4 regions of the Spongiibacter taiwanensis genome follow, and region 2 is predicted to be linked to each of the others. Evidence: predicted binding sites of a transcription regulator. Region 2 holds the regulator's gene; each other region holds the start of a gene.
The links. Region 2 encodes sigma-54, which starts transcription at its own class of promoters, with help from an activator protein. Its sites were predicted from a motif close to TGGCACANNNNTTGCNNT; they were not measured.
Positions count from the first base shown of each region.

Region 1: the regulator sigma-54 is predicted to act here: its motif matches at 2,522-2,539, upstream of nirB (nitrite reductase large subunit NirB).
Region 3: the regulator sigma-54 is predicted to act here: its motif matches at 1,937-1,954, upstream of NCG89_RS01885 (ammonium transporter).
Region 4: the regulator sigma-54 is predicted to act here: its motif matches at 2,592-2,609, upstream of flgA (flagellar basal body P-ring formation chaperone FlgA).

Region 1 covers NZ_CP098455.1:1,368,239-1,373,506, forward strand. Annotated here, with positions in the region: gene NCG89_RS06380 (bifunctional protein-serine/threonine kinase/phosphatase) at 1-713, opposite strand, end outside; gene NCG89_RS06385 (NarK family nitrate/nitrite MFS transporter) at 742-2,214, opposite strand; gene nirB (nitrite reductase large subunit NirB) at 2,619-5,171, shown strand; gene nirD (nitrite reductase small subunit NirD) at 5,206-5,268, shown strand, end outside.
Region 2 covers NZ_CP098455.1:1,266,001-1,271,268, forward strand. Annotated here, with positions in the region: gene NCG89_RS05885 (KpsF/GutQ family sugar-phosphate isomerase) at 1-329, shown strand, start outside; gene NCG89_RS05890 (KdsC family phosphatase) at 345-866, shown strand; gene lptC (LPS export ABC transporter periplasmic protein LptC) at 866-1,441, shown strand; gene lptA (lipopolysaccharide transport periplasmic protein LptA) at 1,428-1,997, shown strand; gene lptB (LPS export ABC transporter ATP-binding protein) at 1,997-2,722, shown strand; gene NCG89_RS05910 (RNA polymerase factor sigma-54) at 2,894-4,390, shown strand; gene hpf (ribosome hibernation-promoting factor, HPF/YfiA family) at 4,468-4,755, shown strand; gene NCG89_RS05920 (PTS sugar transporter subunit IIA) at 4,786-5,235, shown strand; gene rapZ (RNase adapter RapZ) at 5,253-5,268, shown strand, end outside.
Region 3 covers NZ_CP098455.1:369,603-374,870, forward strand. Annotated here, with positions in the region: gene NCG89_RS01875 (MOSC domain-containing protein) at 1-22, opposite strand, end outside; gene NCG89_RS01880 (glutaredoxin family protein) at 19-267, opposite strand; gene NCG89_RS01885 (ammonium transporter) at 398-1,687, opposite strand; gene NCG89_RS01890 (TrmH family RNA methyltransferase) at 2,083-2,865, shown strand; gene NCG89_RS01895 (vWA domain-containing protein) at 2,885-4,060, opposite strand; gene NCG89_RS01900 (AAA family ATPase) at 4,065-4,913, opposite strand; gene cysK (cysteine synthase A) at 5,093-5,268, shown strand, end outside.
Region 4 covers NZ_CP098455.1:644,302-649,569, forward strand. Annotated here, with positions in the region: gene flgE (flagellar hook protein FlgE) at 1-766, opposite strand, end outside; gene NCG89_RS03125 (flagellar hook assembly protein FlgD) at 803-1,462, opposite strand; gene flgC (flagellar basal body rod protein FlgC) at 1,473-1,874, opposite strand; gene flgB (flagellar basal body rod protein FlgB) at 1,878-2,300, opposite strand; gene flgA (flagellar basal body P-ring formation chaperone FlgA) at 2,676-3,389, shown strand; gene flgM (flagellar biosynthesis anti-sigma factor FlgM) at 3,484-3,783, shown strand; gene NCG89_RS03150 (flagellar export chaperone FlgN) at 3,785-4,192, shown strand; gene efpL (elongation factor P-like protein EfpL) at 4,244-4,816, opposite strand; gene NCG89_RS03160 (hypothetical protein) at 4,943-5,113, opposite strand; gene NCG89_RS03165 (hypothetical protein) at 5,135-5,268, opposite strand, start outside.

The sequences.
Region 1 (5,268 bases), 100 kb from region 2:
AGCCGTAACAGCTGGCAACTGATATTGTCGTCGCTACCCGCCTCCAGCGCCGCATCGACCAATCGCGCACAGCAGGCATCCAGGTTATCGCCAGCCTGGCCCAATAGCCCGGCAATGGCGGTTGAACTGAGCACACCGTGCAGACCATCGGTGCTGAGTAGAAACAGGTCGCCCTGCTCCACATCAACGCTGCGATAATCGACTTCCAGACTGACATCCAGCCCCATGGCCCGGGTCAGATAACTCTGGTTTTCACCAATATGACGCGCATGATCACGACTCAGCGGCTCCAACACGCCGCCGCGAAAGCGGTAGATCCGACTATCACCCACATGAAACAGGTGGGCAGTGCGAGATTTGACAATGGCAATGCTCAAGGTGGAGATGTAGCCCTTTTCCGCCTTGGCAAAATGACTTCCTTGGCTGTACAACCAGCGATTCAGGGCTGAAATGACTTGATGAGCGGAGCGCTTGACCGACCAGGAATCCGGCGTGGAGAAGTAGTCCTGCAAAAACCCGCGAACGCAGGTTTCCGCCGCCTCTTTGCCCGCCTCTGCCGCAGAGACCCCATCAGCAATCACCGCGACCACCCCCTTGGTAATCACGGTGTGCCCTTCGGGAATCAGCATCCCGAGGCTGTCCTCATTGATGGGCTTGCGTCCGGCGGTGCTCAGTTGCGCCGCCGAACACCGTAACCCGGCATCCAGGTACATTACGCGCTCCCAGCCATTGGCAAAGGCCTTAGCTCACTTCCACCAGGGCGACACTGCCATCGTCGTTCAGCTCGGCGACATGGCCCTGGGGCTCTTCCAAAAATTGCACTGCAATAAAGACCACCCCGGCGCAGGCCGCAATCACCATAAAGAACTGGGAGGCATCCACAAAGGACAGCACAGTCAGAAAGATCACCGCACCAACATTACCATAGGCACCCGTCATGCCGGCGATCTGCCCAGTCATGCTGCGTTTCACCAGCGGCACAATGGCAAACACCGCACCTTCACCCGCCTGAACAAAGAACGAGCAGCACATGGTTGCGATCACCGCCAACCACACCGGCCAGCCCGCATCGACCTGGCTCAGCACCATATAGCCCACCGCCAGACCAGCAACCAAAATAGTAAGGGACTTGCGACGACCCACCTTATCGGACAGGTAACCACCGCCAGGGCGCGCCACCAGATTCATAAAGGCAAAGCCGGAAGCCAACAAGCCCGCTTTCACCGCACTCAACTCAAAGGTCTCCATAAAGAACAAGGGCAACATGGAGACCACCGCCAGCTCGGAGCCAAAAGTAACAAAGTACGACACATTCAAAATTGCGACCTGCTTGAATTTAAAGCGCTGCATCTCCGGCATCGGGATCCCTTTCAATACATCGCTGTTCACCCGCAAAATCTGGCTGACCTGAAACACAAACAGTGCACCCAGGCCCAGATAGATAATATTAGCGGCCACGCCGGTCAACAGACCCAGGTTGGATGGGGACAGCTTCCAGGTCAGCACCGCCAGCGCCAAATACATGGGCACGCACATGGCAATATAAAAGTAGAGGTCCCGCCGACTACTAACCACCAGCCCGCCCGACTTTTTCGGTTTGAAATAGGTAGACCCTTTAGGCGTATTGCGCGCCCGAGTGTAAAAGAACACCCCGTAGAGCGCCGCAATCACACCGGTGCTGGCAATGGCATAGCGCCAGCCGTCCTCACCGCCAAACATCAGCGCGACAGTGGGCAGCGTCATCGCTGCAGCCGCCGAGCCAAAGTTGCCCCAGCCACCATATACCCCCTCGGCCAGCCCAACTTGCTTGGCGGGGAACCACTCGCCCACCAAGCGAATGCCAATCACAAACCCGGCGCCAATGAAGCCCATAAAGAAGCGCATCATGGCGATCATTTCGTAGGAATTGGCAAAGGCAAAGCCGCAGCAGATACCGCCCCCAATCACCAACAAAGAACTAAAAACGATGCGGGGCCCCAGGCGATCGACCAGCATCCCGATAATCACCCGGGCCGGAATCGTCAGCGCAACGTTGAGAATCATCAGGGCTTTAACTTGCTGACCGGTGAGATCGAAGGCCTCTTTGATCGCAGCCAGCATGGGCGCATGGTTGAACCACACCACAAAGGTAAGAAAGAAGGCGAACCAGCTCAGGTGCAGCAGGCGGATTTTATCCTGCTTAATATCCAGCAGGTTCAGATTAGACGATGACATGAAAACTCCGAAAACAGATAAAGCGACGCAGACCCCGGAGCAATTGCTGTGCCAGCAAGCATGAAAACCGCCTCAAAACAAACGTATCTATTTGTTTTCTATGAATTAAATAAAAATAACGCACCATTATGAGTCATTTCAGGGCGGCCATTCCATTCCTCAGCGCCCCAGAAGAGCACCAAAATAAATCATTGCGCCCCATCATTTCGCAAATATTCCATTTTGGCGCACCTTATAAATGCCCCAAAATATGGCAATTTAATTTTTTTAACTTATATTTCAATAGCTTAAATATAAAAATCAGTCATGGCATAGGTATTGCTTTCCCATTCATCAGCGAATCCCTGAATGAATTACCTCGTCGGGCAACCTTCCCCGACGAACAGAAGTAAAGGACCACCACCATGACAAACCCCACACGCCTGCTGGTTATCGGCAACGGCCCGGTCGGCCACCAATTTCTTGAATCCCTCGTCGACAGCGGCAAGGCCGGGGAATTTGCCATCACGGTAATTGGTGAAGAGCCCCGCCCGGCCTACGATCGCGTCCATCTCACCGCCTGGTTTGAAACCCGCAAAGCCGAATCCCTCAATATGGTGAAGGAGGGCTTTTACGAGGCCAACCACATTACCGTGAAAAATGGCGAAAAGGCGGTGGCCATCGATCGGGCGAACAAAATCGTCAGCACCGACCAAGGCGAGCAATACCCGTACGACATTATGGTGCTCTCCACCGGCTCGTTCCCCTTCGTCCCTCCGGTACCGGGCCACGACCGGCAAAACTGTTTCGTTTACCGAACTATAGAAGATCTGGAAGCAATCACCGCTGCCTCTGCCAACGCCAAAGTGGGCACCGTGGTCGGTGGCGGTCTGCTCGGCCTCGAGGCCGCCAAGGCAATTAAAGACCTGGGCCTGCAAACCCATGTGGTGGAGTTTGCCCCCCGCCTGATGGCGGTACAGGTTGACGACGGCGGCGGTGCCCTGCTGCGCCGCAAAATCGAAGACCTGGGTGTAACCGTCCACACCCAGAAAAACACCCAGAACATTTCCGACGGTGAAAGCTGCGTTCACAAAATGAACTTTGCCGATGGCAGCGAGCTGGAGACCGACATCCTGGTCTTCTCCGCCGGTATTCGCCCGCAAGACGCTCTGGCCCGCCAGAGCGAACTGGAGATCGGCGAGCGCGGCGGCATTGTCATCAACGACTACTGCCAGACCTCAGACCCCAGCATTTACGCCATTGGCGAGTGTGCCCTCTGGGGCGGTCGCATTTACGGTCTGATTGCTCCCGGCTGGGATATGGCCCGGGCCGCCGCCGACCACGTGATTGGCAGCGTACAAGGCCTGGCCTTTACCGGCGCCGACATGAGCACCAAACTGAAATTGATGGGTGTGGACGTAGCCTCCATTGGCGACGCCCACGCCAACACTCCCGGCGCCAAGTGCTACACCTTCATTGACGAGCAGGCCGAGGTTTACAAAAAGATCGTGGTCAGCGAAACCGGCGAACACCTGCTGGGCGCCGTCTTGGTGGGCGACGCCGAAGACTATGGCAACCTGCTCCAATTTGCCCTGAACAAAATCACCCTGCCCAAGCACCCCGAGGCAATGATTCTGCCCCAGCTCGACGGCAGCGCCAGCGTTGGCCTGGGCGTGGACGCCCTGCCCGACACCGCCACCATCTGTAGCTGTAATAACGTTAGCAAAGGCCAGATTTGCGCCGCCGTTCAGGACGGTGCCCAAACCGTGGGTGACCTGAAAGCCTGCACCAAGGCCGCAACCACCTGTGGCGGCTGTACCGCGCTCGTTGGCCAGGTACTCAACGCCGAACTCACCAAGCTGGGTGTGGAAGTGAACACCGATATTTGTGAACACTTCCCCTACACCCGCCAGGAAATTTATCACCTGGTGCGGGTTGGCCAGATCAAATCTTTTAATGAGCTGCTCGAAAAACACGGCACCGGTCTGGGCTGCGATATCTGCAAACCTGCCGCTGCCTCAATTCTGGCCTCCTGCTGGAATGACTATATTCTCCAGCCCGAGCACGCCGGCCTGCAGGACACCAACGATCGCTTCCTGGCCAATATGCAGAATAACGGCACGTTCTCCGTGGTGCCCCGCATGGCGGGCGGTGAAGTCACCCCGGATGGCCTGATCGCCGTGGGCACCGTCGCCAAAAAATACAACCTCTACACCAAAATCACTGGCGGCCAGCGGGTGGACCTGTTCGGCGCCACCGTCGATCAGCTGCCACTGATCTGGAAGGAACTGATCGACGCCGGCTTTGAATCCGGCCACGCCTACGGCAAGTCTCTTCGCACGGTGAAATCCTGCGTGGGCTCCACCTGGTGCCGCTACGGCGTGCAGGACAGCGTTGGGCAGGCTATCGACCTGGAAAACCGCTACAAAGGTCTGCGCAGCCCCCACAAGCTGAAAATGGCCGTATCCGGTTGCACTCGGGAATGTGCTGAGGCCCAGAGCAAGGACGTGGGCGTGATCGCCACCGAGAAGGGCTGGAACCTGTATGTGTGCGGCAACGGCGGCATGAAGCCCCGCCACGCCGATCTGTTTGCCTCGGACATCGACACCGAAACCCTGGTCAAGTACATCGACCGCTTCCTGATGTTTTACGTCCGCACCGCCGACCGCCTGCAACGAACCTCGGTGTGGATGGACAACCTGGAGGGCGGCCTCGACTACCTCCGCAAGGTCATCATTGACGACTCGCTTGGCATCTGCGCGGAACTGGAAGCGGAAATGCAACAGGTCGTTAACACCTACCAGTGCGAGTGGAAAACCACCATTGAGAACGAGGACAAGGTCAAGCAATTCCGCAGCTTTGTAAACGCCGAGGGTGGCGACAAAGACATCGTGTTTGTACAGGAACGCGGCCAGATTCGCCCCGCCACCGAGGAAGAGAAGCAAACCGCCGACAACCTGATCGCGGTGGCTTCTTAAGCGTCCGCCACATCAATACCACAGGAATCTCAACATGAACTGGACTCCCGTCTGCAAAATCAACGACATCCTCCCCAATGCGGGGGCCGCCGCATTG
Region 2 (5,268 bases):
TCGGCACAGCCCTCAGCGGTGCCCTGCTGGAAATCAGCAGCAAAGCACTTGGCATGACCACCGTGGTTGACGATGACGGCGTGCTGCAGGGCATTTTCACTGACGGCGACCTACGCCGGGCCATTGATAGCGGCAGCGATATTCGCAACGCTCCCATTGAACAGGTAATGACCCGCAACGGCCGCACTATCAAGCCGGGCACCATGGCCGCGGAGGCATTGCGCATTATGGAAGATCACAAAATTACTGTACTGGTCGCCGTCGATGACCAGCGCCGCCCGGTTGGCGTCATTCACACCCATGACCTGCTCAAAGCAGGCGTTGCCTAAACGGAGAAGCCGACTGTGCACGCGGTAATCGAAAAGGCCAAACTCATTAAACTGCTGGCCATGGACGTGGATGGCGTCCTGACCGACGGCAGCCTGTACTTCGGCAACAGCGGTGAAGAAATCAAAGCCTTCAGTATTCTGGACGGGTTGGGCATCAAACTGGTGAGAGAGGCCGGCATTCGACCGGCAATCATCACCGGCCGCAGCTCCCAGCTACTGGCCCGGCGCGCCGCTGAACTGAAAATCGACCTGATCTACCAGGGCCGCGAGGACAAGCTGGTAGCCCTGACCGAATTGCGCAGCGATCTTGGCCTGGAGCTAAGCGAAATTGCCTATGTGGGCGACGACTTGCCCGACCTGTCTGCCATTGTTGCTGCTGGTCTGGGGATCACCGTTGCCAATGGTCACAGCTTTGTCGCCCGCCACGCCGATTGGCAGACCGATGCCAGAGGCGGACAAGGCGCCATACGGGAAGTCTGCGAGTTGCTGCTAAAAGCCCAAGGGAAACTCAATGCCGCCTGGGAGCAGTTTCTATAATGGCCAAGCGCCGGGGGTTCAATTTCGCTGCATTGTCAGTGCTCTCGGCACTGGCCGCGCTGGGGGGTACCTACCTTTACCTCACGCAGTTCAGCGAGAGCGGCAAGCTGAGCATTGTCGAGCGTTTTGACCCCACCCCGGATGTGGATTCCTACCTTGAAGGCATTGAGGGCATCAAATACCGGGAAGATGGCGCCGTGGCCTACCGTTGGCGGGCCGTCAGCGCCGAACGTTACATTTCAGATGGCTCTGTGCGCTTGCAAGAACCCTCTTATTTAGGGAATATCGCCGAGCAGCGCCCGTGGACTGCCACCGCCACAGAGGGTCGCCTGAACAGTAGCGGCCAGCACCTGCAGCTCAACCAGGATGTGGTCGTGCGCGAATTGATCAGACAAGCTGAAATAAGAACCAACGTGTTGAAAATCGACCTGCAAGAAAGTGAAGTCAGCACCGACCAAGCCCTCACACTGCTCCTGCCCAACGGCACCACAAAAGCCACCGGCATGTACGCGTCGCTGCGAGAAGAGCGGGTAGAACTCCTTGATAACGTCAGGGGGCATTATGCGCCCCGCTAAACTGTTGGCCGCCGCGATAGCCATGTCGACGCTCAACGTTGCGCCCCTGCACGCCTTGCCCGATGACCGCAATCAGGCCATCAATCTCAGCTCAGATCGCGCCACCTATGAAAACAATCAGGGCATCTACAGTGGCAACGTGAAGATGTCCCAGGGCACCCTGAAAATTCAGGCCGACAAACTCACCATTGTCGAGAGTGATCGCAAAGTCGAAAAAGTGATCGCTCAGGGCAACCCGGCCAAATTCGAACAACAACCCAGAGCCGGTGAAGGCGTAGTGGTTGCCAGCGCCGGCACCATTGAATACCGCCTGGCCGACGAGGAAATTCTGCTTCAGCAAAATGCCAGCATCACCCATCAGGGCTCAAAAATCAGCGGTGATCGAGTGGTGTATAGCGGCAAAAAACAAACCGTTGTCGCCGACGGAGGCAGTGCCGCAGAAAACGGCCGGGTGAGAATGACCCTGCAACCCCAGAGCAATGGCGAGGTCAACTCCCAGGGTGGCAAACAAAACACCCCGGTCAATGACGACAACGACGGAGAGACTTCGCCCTAATGCCGGTTCTGAACGCGCACAACCTCGCCAAGGCCTATAAAGGGCGGCAGATTATTCGGGACGTCTCGCTGAGCATCCGCAGCGGCGAAATTGTCGGCTTGCTGGGTCCCAATGGCGCGGGCAAAACCACCTGCTTTTACATGATTGTCGGGATTGTGAACGCCGACCGTGGTCGTATAACGTTGGACGATCGCGACCTTACTCCCATGTCCGTCCATGGCCGGGCCCAATGTGGCGTAGGCTACCTGCCTCAGGAAGCGTCGATTTTTCGCAAATTGAGCGTCGCCGACAACATCATGGCAATTCTCGAAACACGCAAAGACCTGAATCGCAGCCAGCGCAAGGAAAAACTCGAAGCGCTGCTGCAGGAATTTCACATCACCCATATCCGCAAATCCAAGGGCATGACCCTGTCTGGCGGTGAACGTCGCCGGGTCGAGATCGCCCGGGCCCTGGCCACCGAGCCCAGCTTCATCCTGCTCGACGAACCCTTTGCCGGAGTTGACCCCATTTCCGTCAACGATATCCAGCAAATCATCCGTCACCTGCAGGCCCGGGGTATCGGCGTGCTGATCACCGATCACAACGTCCGGGAAACCCTGCACATCTGCGAAAAAGCCTACATTGTCGGTGAAGGCAGAATCGTCGCCGAAGGCGATGCGAACACCGTGCTAAATAGCGAGATCGTCCGGGAAATTTACCTAGGCGACAAATTTACACTTTAATTTCTGCCAGATTTTTGATTCGGCACAGCTATTGCAGGGATCGAGAGAGGCGTCTACACTCAAGTTGGACATTCGAGGGCACTGCCCGTCGTAGAATGCTTGGGCATCCCGCCCTCTGGTAGAGCACAATGTGCTCGCGTTACCTTCTTAATGTTGTAGAAGCCACTGCTTATGAAACAATCGCTCCAGCTCAAGGTTGGCCAGCAGCTGACCATGACCCCGCAGCTGCAACAGGCGATTCGTTTACTTCAACTTTCCACCCTCGATCTTCAGCAAGAAATTCAGTCGGCTCTGGATTCCAATCCACTACTGGAAATCGGCGAGGATGACACCCCAGAAGGCGAACCCGCCCAGCAGAACACCCCCGCCGCGGCGCCAGAATCCACCACCGCTGAACGCAGCCAGACAGAAGAGACTAAAGAAACCTCCGCCAGCAGCGACGACAGCTGGGCCGAGCGCAGCGAAATCCCGGAAGATCTGCCCGTCGACAGCCAGTGGGATGATGTTTACCAAAGCAGCGGCAGCGCCTCCCTCGGGCCAGCCGACGACAGCGAGTTCAGCAATGACTTTCGCCAGGGTAGCTCCGACTCCCTGCAGGACCACTTGCGCTGGCAGCTGAACCTCAGCCGTCTCTCTGATATCGATCAGTTGATCGCCGATGCTATTGTTGATGCCATCGACGAGAAGGGCCGGCTCACCGTGTCGGTGGAGGATCTGGTCGAGAGCTTCGACAATGAAGATATTGAAGCCGAAGAAGTACAGGCGGTATTACGCCTTATCCAGAATTTTGATCCCCCTGGGGTCGGCGGCCGCGACCTCCAGGAATGCCTGCTGATCCAGCTGCGCCAGTTGCCCCCGGAAACGCCCTGGCGGGAGGAAGCGCTGCTAGTGGTCGGCCAGTACATGGCCCAATTGGGCAACCGGGATTACAACCAGATCATGCGCCGCTGTCGCATCAAGGAAGATCAGCTCAAGGAAATCCTCAAGCTGATCCAGTCGCTGAACCCCACTCCTGGCGACGCCATCGGTGGCAGCGAAACGGAATATGTGGTCCCGGATGTGTTCGTCAGCAAAAAGGAAGGCCGCTGGCTGGTGGAGCTGAACCCGGACATCGCCCCCAAAATCCAGATCAACTCCCATTACGCGGCGCTGGCACGGCAAAGTAGCAACAGCAACGACAACGACTACATTCGCGACAATCTGCAGGAGGCTCGCTGGTTCATCAAAAGCCTGCAAAGTCGCAACGAAACACTGATGAAAGTGGCCAGCAAGATTGTTGAATACCAGCGGGGATTTCTAGAATATGGTGAGGAGGCAATGAAGCCTCTCGTTCTGCACGATATCGCCGAGGCCGTAGGCATGCACGAATCCACCATTTCCCGGGTCACCACCCAAAAATACATGCACACCCCCCGCGGCATTTTCGAACTGAAGTTCTTTTTCTCCAGCCATGTGTCCACCGACACCGGCGGGGAATGCTCATCCACCGCCATTCGGGCGCTCATCAAGAAATTGGTTGCGGCCGAAAATCCCAGAAAGCCCCTCAGCGACAGCAAAATTACCGAACTGCTGGCTGACCAGGGCATTCAAGTGGCCCGGCGAACCATTGCGAAATATCGGGAATCACTGGTCATTCCGCCCTCAAACGAGCGGAAGCGGCTGGTATAGTGGCCGCGACTCAGGTCGCGACCGTCACTTGCGCGCCGGGAGGCGCTGATTGCTTACAGCGATGAAGGAGCAAAAATATGCAGATAACTGTTAGTGGTCATCACGTAGAAGTTACCCCCGCTCTCCGCGACTACGTTAACAACAAGCTTTCCAAGCTGCAGCGACATTTCGACAACATTACCAATACCGACGTCACCCTGACGGTCGAAAAGTTAATCCAGAAGGCAGAAGCCACTGTCCATGTTGCCGGCGCAGATCTGTTCGCCACCTGCGAGTCACAGGATATGTACGCCGCCATCGACAGTCTCACCGACAAGCTCGATCGGCAACTCATCAAACACAAGGAAAAGCACCTGGCTCGCTAGCGCCAGCTTTGCTACCAGATTGCGATAACCATGAACCTAGACTCCATCCTCAGCCAAGGACGTACCCATTGTGGTACGTCCGTTAACAGCAAAAAACGCCTCCTTGAACAAGTTGCCAAGTTCATCAGCGAGGACGATCACAACTACGATCCCGACGAGCTGTTCAATGACCTGCTTGCCCGGGAGCGCCTTGGCAGCACCGGCATCGGCCACGGGGTGGCCATTCCCCATTGCCGCAGCAGCCGCTGTGAAAGTATTACCGGCCTGTTGGTACGCCTTGAAAAGGCCATCGAATTTGAATCCATTGACGATCAACCGGTCGACCTGGTGTTTGCCCTGATCGTACCGGCAGAGGCCCACGACGAGCACGTTAAAGTGCTGGGTGCCCTCGCCTCCGCCTTCAACGAAGAGAGTTTTCGTCGCAGCCTGCGCCAGGCAGAAGACGCTGCCGCCCTTTTTAAGGCAGCTATCGCTCACTGACCCAAGGGCGCCAGCCTATGCAACTGACCATCA
Region 3 (5,268 bases), 900 kb from region 2:
GCTGGCTCACCTGGATCGTCATGCGGCTGACTCGGCAAAGGCAATGGCCGCCTCCCCGTCAAAGGGCCAGCACAGGGCAGCCCCACTTGCCGGGTCCAGCAGAACCGGAATTTGCTCCCCCCATTGACTAATCAGCACGTCGTCATCGGCAATATCAATGACCTCGACCTCCCAGGCATAACCCTGCGCCAGACAGTGGGAAAGCACGCCCTCGGCCAGTTCGCACAAATGGCAGGCAGAGGTCCCCAATAGTTGTAACTCTTTCACGCGATATCCCCGAAATAAAAACACCGGCATCAGGGGCAACCTGATGCCGGTGTCATTTTACCTCGATTACTCTCTCAGCAGAGGGCACGGGCAGAGGATCGGGCGAACCCGCCCAAGGCCCTGCGTATGATCAGAGGTCGTAACCCACTTCGTTGTGACCCACCAAGTCCAAACCTTCACTCTCTTCGTCTGGGCTAACCCGCAGGCCGATCAACACATCGATAACCTTGAATAGCACGTAGGTTACTACCGCGGTGTAGGCAAAGGTTGCGGCAATGCCGATCAACTGCACCTTGAGCTGGGCTGCAATACTTACGCCCTCTGCCAAGCCCTGGCCGGAAAATACGCCCAGATCTGCACTGGCGAAAATGCCCGCCAGAAAGGTGCCCAGAATACCGCCCACGCCGTGTACCGGGAAAACATCCAGGGAGTCATCGATTTTCCACACCGTTTTCATGGCCAGTGTGCAGTAGAAACACACGATGCCGGCTGCCAAACCAATGGCAATCGCGCCGCCTGGGCCCACATAGCCTGACGCCGGGGTGATGGTACCCAAACCCGCCACCATACCGGTAACCGCACCCAGAGCGCTGGGTTTGCCGAATTTAAGCCATTCAATCGCCGACCAGGTCAGACAGCCTGTCGCGGCGGACAGGTGTGTCACCAGCATTGCCATGCCGGCATCGCCGTTGGCGGCCAGCGCACTGCCGGCGTTAAAGCCAAACCAACCCACCCACAACATACCCGCGCCGGTGAAGGTCATGGTGAGGTTGTGCGGTGGCAAGGCCATTTGACCAAAGCCCTGACGTTTCCCCAACACGACGGCGGCCACCAGCGCCGCCACACCGGCGGTGATGTGCACCACCGTACCACCAGCGAAGTCCAGCAAGCCCATTTGACCGAGCCAACCGCCGCCCCAAACCCAATGGGTAACGGGCGCATAAACCACCAGCAGCCATGCGGCAGAGAACAACATGACCGCAGAAAAGCGAATCCGCTCCGCAAAGCCGCCGACCACCAGCGCGGGTGTAATGATGGCGAAGGTCATCTGAAACATCACAAACACCGTCTCGGGAATATCGCCACTCAAGCTGTCCTCGGCGACACCATAGAGAAAGGCTTTGCTGAAAGAGCCCATAAAGCCGTTGCCATCGGCGAAGGCAATGCTGTAGCCAACGATCACCCACAACAGTGAAGCCACGCAGGTGATGCTAAAGCACTGCATCAACACACTCAGTACGTTCTTGCTGCGCACCAGGCCACCGTAAAACAGCGCCAGGCCAGGCAAGGTCATGAACAGCACCAGCGCGGTAGACGTCAGAATCCACGCGGTATTGGCGGGGTTTAACTCCTGGGCAAGGGCCCATTGCGGGGCAAACATCATCCCCAAAAGGCTAATGACGTAAGCCATCGGCTTCATCCAGCGTATTTTTTTCACGTAAAGTCTCCACAAATATCGACGATTGCACCGAAAGCGATCACAAACCCCAGAAAGGCACCACAATAATGCAGCATTCGCTTTCGCATCATTGCCTCTGCCCTTCCCCCTTTGTGGGGCTTATCTGCTGACAGGCCATACAGTTATGCAATTTTCCCCGACGGAACCACGCTCCGATTCCCATTGAGTCGATGACCAGCAATGGGGCAGCAGGAAAGATCGCACCACAACAATGCAATATGCATGCCCATTCTTGGTTCGCCCGCACCAGAATTTACCATTGAGCCATCAAGGTCCGCCTGCCTGGCACCAATGAGGATTCATATTCAGCGAGGGGGTATACTGCGCCCGGCGCGCCATACAGACCGGGAACCCCTATGTCCGACTCCGAAAATTACCGTCAACGCAAAGCATTCTTCGCCCAGATGCTGACCATCTACGGCCGCAAACCCGTCATCGAGGCACTCACCGACGCCACCCTGCAGGTCTACAAAGTGCATCTGGCAAACAGTAATCGAGAGGACGGCGCAATACGCCAGATTCGAGAGCTCGCCGACGCGAAGGGGGTTGCGATAGAAATGCACGATCGCCAGGCACTGTCGCGCATTTCCAAGAATGGCAAACAGGACCAGGGGGTCGCGGCCGACCTGCAGCTGCGCGGGCTGCGCGATGCGGGTGACCTCACCGCCGACATAAATACCGATAAACCCCAGCAATATATCGCACTGGATAGAATCACCAACCCGCAGAACCTGGGCATGATTATTCGATCGGTGGCGGCTAGCGGCATTGGCGGTATCATTCTGCCCCGCAAGGGCTGCGCTGCCCTGTCGCCGCTCGTTATTAAGAGCAGCGCCGGAACCCTGTTTCGGGCGCCCATTTACCTGTGTGACGATCTGTCCCGTTGTCTGCAAGACCTCAGCAGTCAGGGAGCGCGCCTGTGCGCTCTGTCGTCCCATGCCAGCCAGTCACTGTTGGAAGACAGCTACCAGGGCACCAGCATCTATGTGCTTGGCAATGAAACCGATGGGGTCAGTGCAGAAGTGAGCCGGCTGTGCCAGCAGAAGTTGTGCATTCCAATGCACAATGGCGTGGAGTCACTGAATGTGGCGGTGACCGCCGCCTTGATTGCCTTCTATGCGGCGGGCGCCAGCCGCTAGCGCCGCCGGTGAAAGCCGATTATTTGGCGAGGTAGGCCATAGCGGCCTCAAGGCCGGCCAGGGTCATCGGATACATATGGCCGTCCATCAGTTCCTCGACCATGCGAATGCTGTGGGTCCAGCGCCATTCTTCCGGGGGGGTTGGATTGATCCAGACCACCTTGTTATAGGTTTCTTGCATCCGCTGCATCCAAACCGCGCCCGCCTCTTCATTCCAGTGTTCGACGCTACCGCCGGGTTGGGCTATCTCATAGGGAGACATGGCGGCATCGCCAACAAAGATAACTTTGTAATCGGCGCTGTATTTGTGCATCACGTCCAGCAGCGAAATCCGCTCGGTATGACGGCGAATATTGTTATCCCAGACCGACTCGTAAACGAAGTTATGGAAGTAAAAATACTCCATGTGTTTAAACTCGCTGCGAGCCGCCGAGAACAGCTCCTCGCACACCCGAATGAAGGGGTCCATTGAGCCCCCCACATCAAAAAACAGCAGCACCTTCACCGCATTATGACGCTCGGGCACCATCTTCAAATCCAGTAGGCCGGCATTTTTTGCCGTGGACGAAATGGTATCGTCGATATCCAGTTCTTCAGTTGCGCCAGTGCGCGCAAATTTGCGCAGTCGCCGCAGCGCCACTTTAATATTGCGGGTACCTAATTCGACACTGTCGTCCAGATTTTTGAAATCCCGCTTTTCCCAGACCTTAATCGCCTTTTTGTTGCGGCTCTCGCCACCAATGCGAATGCCCTCCGGGTTGTAGCCGCTGTGACCATAGGGCGAGGTGCCGCCAGTGCCAATCCACTTGCTACCACCGGCGTGGCGGCCCTTCTGTTCTTCCAGACGCTTTTTGAATTCCTCGATCAGTTTGTCCAGGCCGCCCAAGGATTTAATCTGGGCTTTCTCTTCTTCGCTCAACTGTTTGATAAATTCCCGGCGCAGCCAGTCGTCGGGAATCATTGCCTGAATAATATCGTCGAGGTCAGAAAGCTCATTGAAATAGCGAGCAAAGGCCAGGTCAAAGCGGTCGTAATACTTCTCATCTTTAACCATGCACAAACGGGTGAGCTGGTAAAACTCATCCACGTCCATAAATGCCAGTCGCTGTTGCAGGCCCTCAATCACATCGAGCAGCTCCCGGATACTCACCGGGACGCCGCTGTTTTTCAGGCCGAGGAAAAACTGAACCAACATAGCGTTAAACCCGGCTTTCCCGACGATGCATAAAGGCAAGGCGCTCGAGCAAATGGACGTCCTGCTCATTCTTGAGTAGCGCGCCGTACAGCGGCGGAATCGCCTTGCTGCCATCCCGGTTCTTCAGAATCTCCTCGGGGATATCGTCGGCCATCAGCAATTTTAGCCAATCAATCAACTCGGATGTAGACGGTTTCTTCTTCAGGCCGGGAATCTCACGGACTTCAAAGAACACCTCCAGCGCCTCCTGAACCAGCTTCTTGGCAATGCCGGGATAGTGCACTTCCACAATCTGCTCCATGGTCGCGCGATCCGGGAATTTGATGAAATGGAAAAAGCAGCGGCGCAGAAAGGCATCTGGCAATTCTTTCTCGTTGTTACTGGTGATAATAATGATGGGCCGGTGCTTGGCGCGGATGGTCTCACCAGTTTCGTAACAGAAGAACTCCATCCGATCGAGCTCCACCAGCAGGTCGTTGGGGAACTCAATATCGGCCTTGTCGATTTCGTCGATCAGCAATACGACCTGCTCATCGGCGTCGAAAGCTTCCCACAGCTTGCCGCGCTTGATGTAGTTAGCGATGTCGTGAACCTTGTCATCACCCAACTGGGAATCACGCAGGCGAGAGACCGCGTCATATTCATACAAACCCTGCTGGGCCTTGGTGGTTGATTTGATATGCCACTGTATGAGACGTTTTCCCATCGCCTGAGCTACCTGCTCGGCCAGCAGGGTTTTGCCCGTGCCCGGCTCCCCTTTGATTAACAAGGGCCGCTGCAGGGTGACCGCTGCATTGACCGCCATACTCAGGTCATCAGTGGATACATACGAGTCGGTTCCGGTAAATTTCATGCACTTTTCCTAGATAATACCGCCCTAATTGACTGGGCCTGGCCAAAAGACAAAACGCGTAGCCTAGCAGCCCTGCCAAATAAGGCAATGACCGCAGCGAGCCGCTATATTACCTTCCAGCACCCACAAGTTAAATCGCTTGCCCGCCGGGCGGCGACCTGAAGAAAAGGAGTTTTACCATGACGTCGCCCTATGACGACCTCAGCCTCAGCATTGGCCATACCCCGCTGATCCGGGTCAAACGCATCAGCCAACACAACATCCTGGTGAAGATGGAAAGCCGTAACCCGGCGAACAGCGTGAAATGTCGGATTGGTGCCAACATGATTTGGCAGGCCGAAAAAGATGGTGTACT
Region 4 (5,268 bases), 620 kb from region 2:
CGGTGCCGGGATCGTAGGCTGGATAGGTAACCAGACCTGAGGCCGGGCTGGTCAAAATACCGGCATTATCAAAGGTCAGGGTATTGGCGCCACCCACCGGGTTGTCGTCCACATACAAGCGCTGACTCCAGTTGTTAGCAGTGGGCTCCTTAATAAAGTACATGGTCGCCGTATGGCTGGTGCCCAGGGAGTCGTACACCGTCATCGAGGTAGCGTGGTTGTAGCTCGAGGGCAAGGTCGGGTCGAATGGGCTCGCCGCCGGGACGGGCGCATTGGCAGGCAGATTCAAACCAATGTCGGTGCGGCTGGTCTGTTGCGGTGGGTTCTCGGTGATCTGCAGTTTCAGATCGGCCAGGGAGCCGGTGGCAAAGGTGCCATTGGCGGCCGCCGGAAACACCTGCAGTTTTTCCAGGTTGCTGTTCACCACGTAGCCGTCACGATCAACGCTGAAGGCCCCGGCGCGGGTATAGGTAATCCCGTTGGCGCCTTTCATGGTGAAGAAGCCCTCACCGCTGATGGCCAGGTCCAGGTTGTTATCGGTGAAGTCGATATTGCCCTGGGAGAACTGCTGGGTAATGGTGTTCAGACGCACACCGGCACCGGGGGTGGTGGCCGTGACGTCGTTGTTCGAGGTGGCGAATACGTCCGCAAAGGACGACCGGGAACTCTTGAAGCCCGTGGTATTCACGTTGGCGATGTTATGCGCCGTGATATCCAGGTGGGCAGAGGCGGCGTTCAATCCACTCAGTGCGATACGAAAGCTCATAATGTCACTCCTACTGGCATAGCGATCCCACCGGGATCAACGAATTTCGATAACCTGGGAAAGCGCCACAGTGCCCAATCCCTTCAATTGCAATTGTGCGCTGCCGCCATTACTGGGCACGCTCACGCTGTTTACGGCCGCCCGCACCTGGGTTCCCAGGGCTTCCTGGGTATTGCCGTTACGATAGCTGGCTTGAATCTGATAGTTGCCGGGTGGCAGGCGGTTGCCATTCAGGCCCACCCCATTCCACTCAAAGGGCACATCGCCGGCGTTTTGTGGCCCCAGGGACACCTTGCCCACCACCTCGCCGCCAGGTGTCAGAATTTCAACATTCACGGCGGTGCTGCTGACCGGCAGGGTCAACTGCCCGCCCACACCACCCGAGGACGGCAGGGCAATTTTGTTGGAGTCGACCAGCACTTCTTTGCCAATCAATGAGGAGGCTTCAAGGAGCTGGGCCGAGTACAGCGAATCCGCCAGCGTGGCAAGGTTGGCATTCATCTCGCTGATGCCGCTGACCGAGGTCAGCTGGGCCATTTGGCTAATAAATTCGGTGTTGTCGGTGGGTTTGAAGGGGTCCTGGTTTTTCAACTGTTGGAGCATCAACTTCATAAAGTCGTCCTGATCCAACGAGCTGGCATCTTTCTTGGCGGCAGCAGAGGCTTGCTGCAATTCAGTCACGGAGCGAAGTTCCATCCCCTATTCCTCAGTTCTGGCCCAGTTGCAACGTGCGCAGCAACAGGGCTTTGGTGGTGGAAAAAACCTCGGCGTTATTCTGATAGGCCCGAGAGGCAGAAATCATATTTGCCATCTCCTCCACCGTATTCACGTTGGACTCATAGACGTAACCGTCAGCATCCGCCATCGGGTTGCCGGGCTCGTAACGCTTCTGAATGGGCGCTTCACTCTCTACTACACCGGTGACCGCCACACTGGTGGTTGCCCGCTGCTGATCCATCACCGCGGAAAACACCGGCTGTTTGGCCCGGTAGGCGTCTTCTTCGCTACCACTGATGGAATCGGCATTGGCCAGGTTGCTGGCCACGGTATTGAGGCGCAGCATTTGCGCGTTCATCGCAGCTGCGGCCAGATCCAAAGAATTAGCCATGGCTTAGCGGCCTCCCTGAATAATGGATTTCAAACTGCTGAAGCGGCTGCCCAAGAACTGCAGCGTGCTCTGGTAACGCAGGGCATTGTCGGCAAACTCGGCCTGCTCAACGTGGCTTTCTACTGTGTTGCCGTCCAGGGAGGGCTGCTGGGGATTACGGTATTTCAAATCAACCGCTTCTACCCCGTTGGCGCTTGCGTTGACCGGCCCCAGGTCCATATGCCCGGCTCGGGTTTTTGCCACCGCCAAATTCATGCCCAACTGCCCTTCGGCCTGACCCAGTGCAGCGCGAAAATCGATGTCGCGGGCTTTGTACCCAGGGGTTTCCGCGTTGGCGATATTTCCTGCCAACACTTCATTACGGCGCTCGCGCAGGTACAACGCCTGCTCGTGAACTCCCAATGCCTTGTTAAAATTAATTGCCATCGTGTTACCCGTTTTCCGAAAAATGCCACTAAAGTTTTTCGTTTTTCATCCGATAAACTCTATGAAGCGGCGTTTAAAGTCGGACTTGCGTGTTTGACAGGGACGAGGCAAACGCTGTGCCAATATTTTTTGTTGTTATTTTTCAGACAGATACAAAAGCAAAGACGGCAAATAGCCAAAAATTCGGCAGATTTTTTCCTCTCCAGCGGCAAAGTTTCGACGCCGCATAACTACCTAGTTACCTGCGTACTTCCCTCCACTGTCGCCATAGCCCAGCAGCATCCCTGACGCTGGCACAGCAATTGCAAAACCCTCTACAGAACCACATAACTGACAAAAAATTGGCGATTTGCTGGAGAAACTGGGTAACTGACGATGGCAACAGGACATTTCATCAAGGCCTTACTGTTAAGCGGCGCATGTATCGCGACACTTGCCCAGGCCAGTTATGCCCAAGCCGGTTACGAAAGCCCTGAGCGCATCGCCGCGACGGCCAAGGCCTATATTGCGGCCCGCAATCCCTGGAAAGACATGAACACCGAGGTGACGGCCGATCGGCTCGATCCGCGCAGCAAGCTAGCCAAGTGCGACGCTGCGCTGGAGGCCTTTCTGCCGCCGGGTGGCCGGATCAAACGGCGGACGACCGTCGGTGTACGCTGCACCAGTGGCCAAGCCTGGAAGATTTACGTGCCAGTGAGCATCGCCGCCTATACCAAGGTGATGGTCGCCCGGTATCCCATCGCCCCCGGCAGCCTGATTCGCGCCGAGGACGTGAGCTGGAGCAAACGGGATATCGCTACGCTGGGCTATGGCTATCTGCGCAGCCTCGAAGGCCGCGGCGGCTATCGCGCCCGCTACAGCATTGCCCAGGGCGCCGTGCTCACCCCCAATATGGTGGAGGCCGACAGCGCCATTCAGAAGGGTCAAAAAGTTTACTTAAACAGCAACACTGGCGGCATCAAGGTAACCATGGCCGGAATCGCCATGGAAAACGCGCCGCTGGGCGGCCGGATCAAGGTTAAAAACCTAAGCTCTGGCAAGCAGTTGGAAGGGGTTGTGGAGTCAGACCACCAGGTTCTGATTCCGTGAACAGGGCCGCAATTTATGGGCAATAGTCACACTAAAGTTTTCCGCCTGACGGCCGATAACCAAGATAAAGCGATTCGCTTAAAGGATATCAACCATGATCTACCGTATTGATGGTGGCTCCCCCAGCCAAACCGGCAAGCTGGACACCAGCCGGGCCAGCGGCAAAGCCGGCACCAGCAATGCCCCAAGCCAAATCGAGGCGCCGTCGACCGGCATGTCGAAGGCCGATGCCCCCCTGCTCGCCTCTGCCCGCGCGGCGGTGAACGCCAGCGACGGCATTGACCGGGCCAAGGTCGACGCGATCAAAACTGCCATTCGCAACGGCGAATACGTCGTGGACGCCAAGCGGCTGGCGGCAGCCTTTATCGACATGGAAATGGTATCGGTGCGCTGATATGGAATATCTCGATCTGCTGCAAGCCATCGAAACCCATAGCGCTGCACTGGAAGCTCTGTTGAGCCAGGAGTGCGAAAATCTGGAGCGGGCACCCGAGCACGGCCAATTGCTGGCACTGGCTGAGCAAAAAACCCGCCTCAGCACCACCCTGCAGACTCTAGAGGCCCAGCGCCAGGCCTATTTAAGCAGCCACCCCGAAGTCTCACCACAATTGCCCGACACTATCCGGCTCAGCCTGGCCAACTGCCAGCGACTGAATCAGCAGGCCGGCGCCCATGTGTCGTCGCAATTGCGCTATACCCGTCGCGCCCTGGATATTCTCGGGCTTGGCGATGACGGCGGCGTGTATACCGCCAATGGCGTCAGCCAGCAAAACTCCCGCAGCCACGCACTGGCCAAAGCCTAATCACCTACCCGCAACCAGCCTCCCCCGTCATTGATATCGGGGGATGCCCGCTTACTTTTCCGCCCGGGACATAAACCGGCGCTCTTCAACATTCACCTTAATGCGATCACCCGTAGCGATGTACTCCGGCACCTGCACGGTCAAGCCCGTCGACAATTTGGCGGGCTTGGTCCGGGAGGTCGCCGATGCGCCTTTAATTGAAGGGTCCGTCTCTACCACATCCAGCTCCACACTGGTCGGCATATCCAGCGCCACCGGCATATCGTTGACCACCACGACATGCACGCCGGGCGTATCCTCGTTGATAAACATCATCTCTTCAGCGATGGCGTCTTTATTGAGGTTGTAGAGGGAGAAATCTTCCTGATCGAGAAACACATGCTCATCGCCATCGGCATAGGAATACATCACCGCTCGACGGCTTAAATCGGCAAAATTCAAAATATCCGAGTCCTTAAAGGTCTCGTCGATCTTGTGGCCGGTCACCACATCGTACATACGCATCCGGTATAAACTACCCCCGGCCCGACCCTGGGGCGCCGAACGCTCGATATCCTTCACCATGTAAGTGCCGCCGTTGTAATCCAACGCCATATTCTTTTTGATCTCACTCGCCTTCGGCATGGGCTTGCTTCCTGTATAGGGGCCGGGCTAGCCCGGCAGATTTGCGTGGCGGAATTTTAGGAGTGATAGCGGGGATTTGTATAGCGATTAATCCACGACGGCAGAAACGGCTCAGTCGTCGCGATCTCACCGCCGGGGTGTGATATGAATTCGCTCTTCAAGGTCGCAGGCGGGGCAATGCCACACGGTGAATCCCTCGCGATTCATACTGGGCAGGGCGTAGCGGTGGCCGCAGCAGCGGCAGATGTGATCGAGTAGTCGCTTTGGGTCACTCGGGCTTTTGTCGTCAATGGTCATTATTCGCTCTCCGATTAGCCCTTATTTAACGCAATAGAATCGAAATATCTTTCCTTGGCCGGTTGCCAGACACTTCCCGTCAGCATCGACCGCTCTCAGCCGCTCTCGCACACCAAAGGATTTCGGCAACAAATACGCACCGCTCGGGCTGCGCA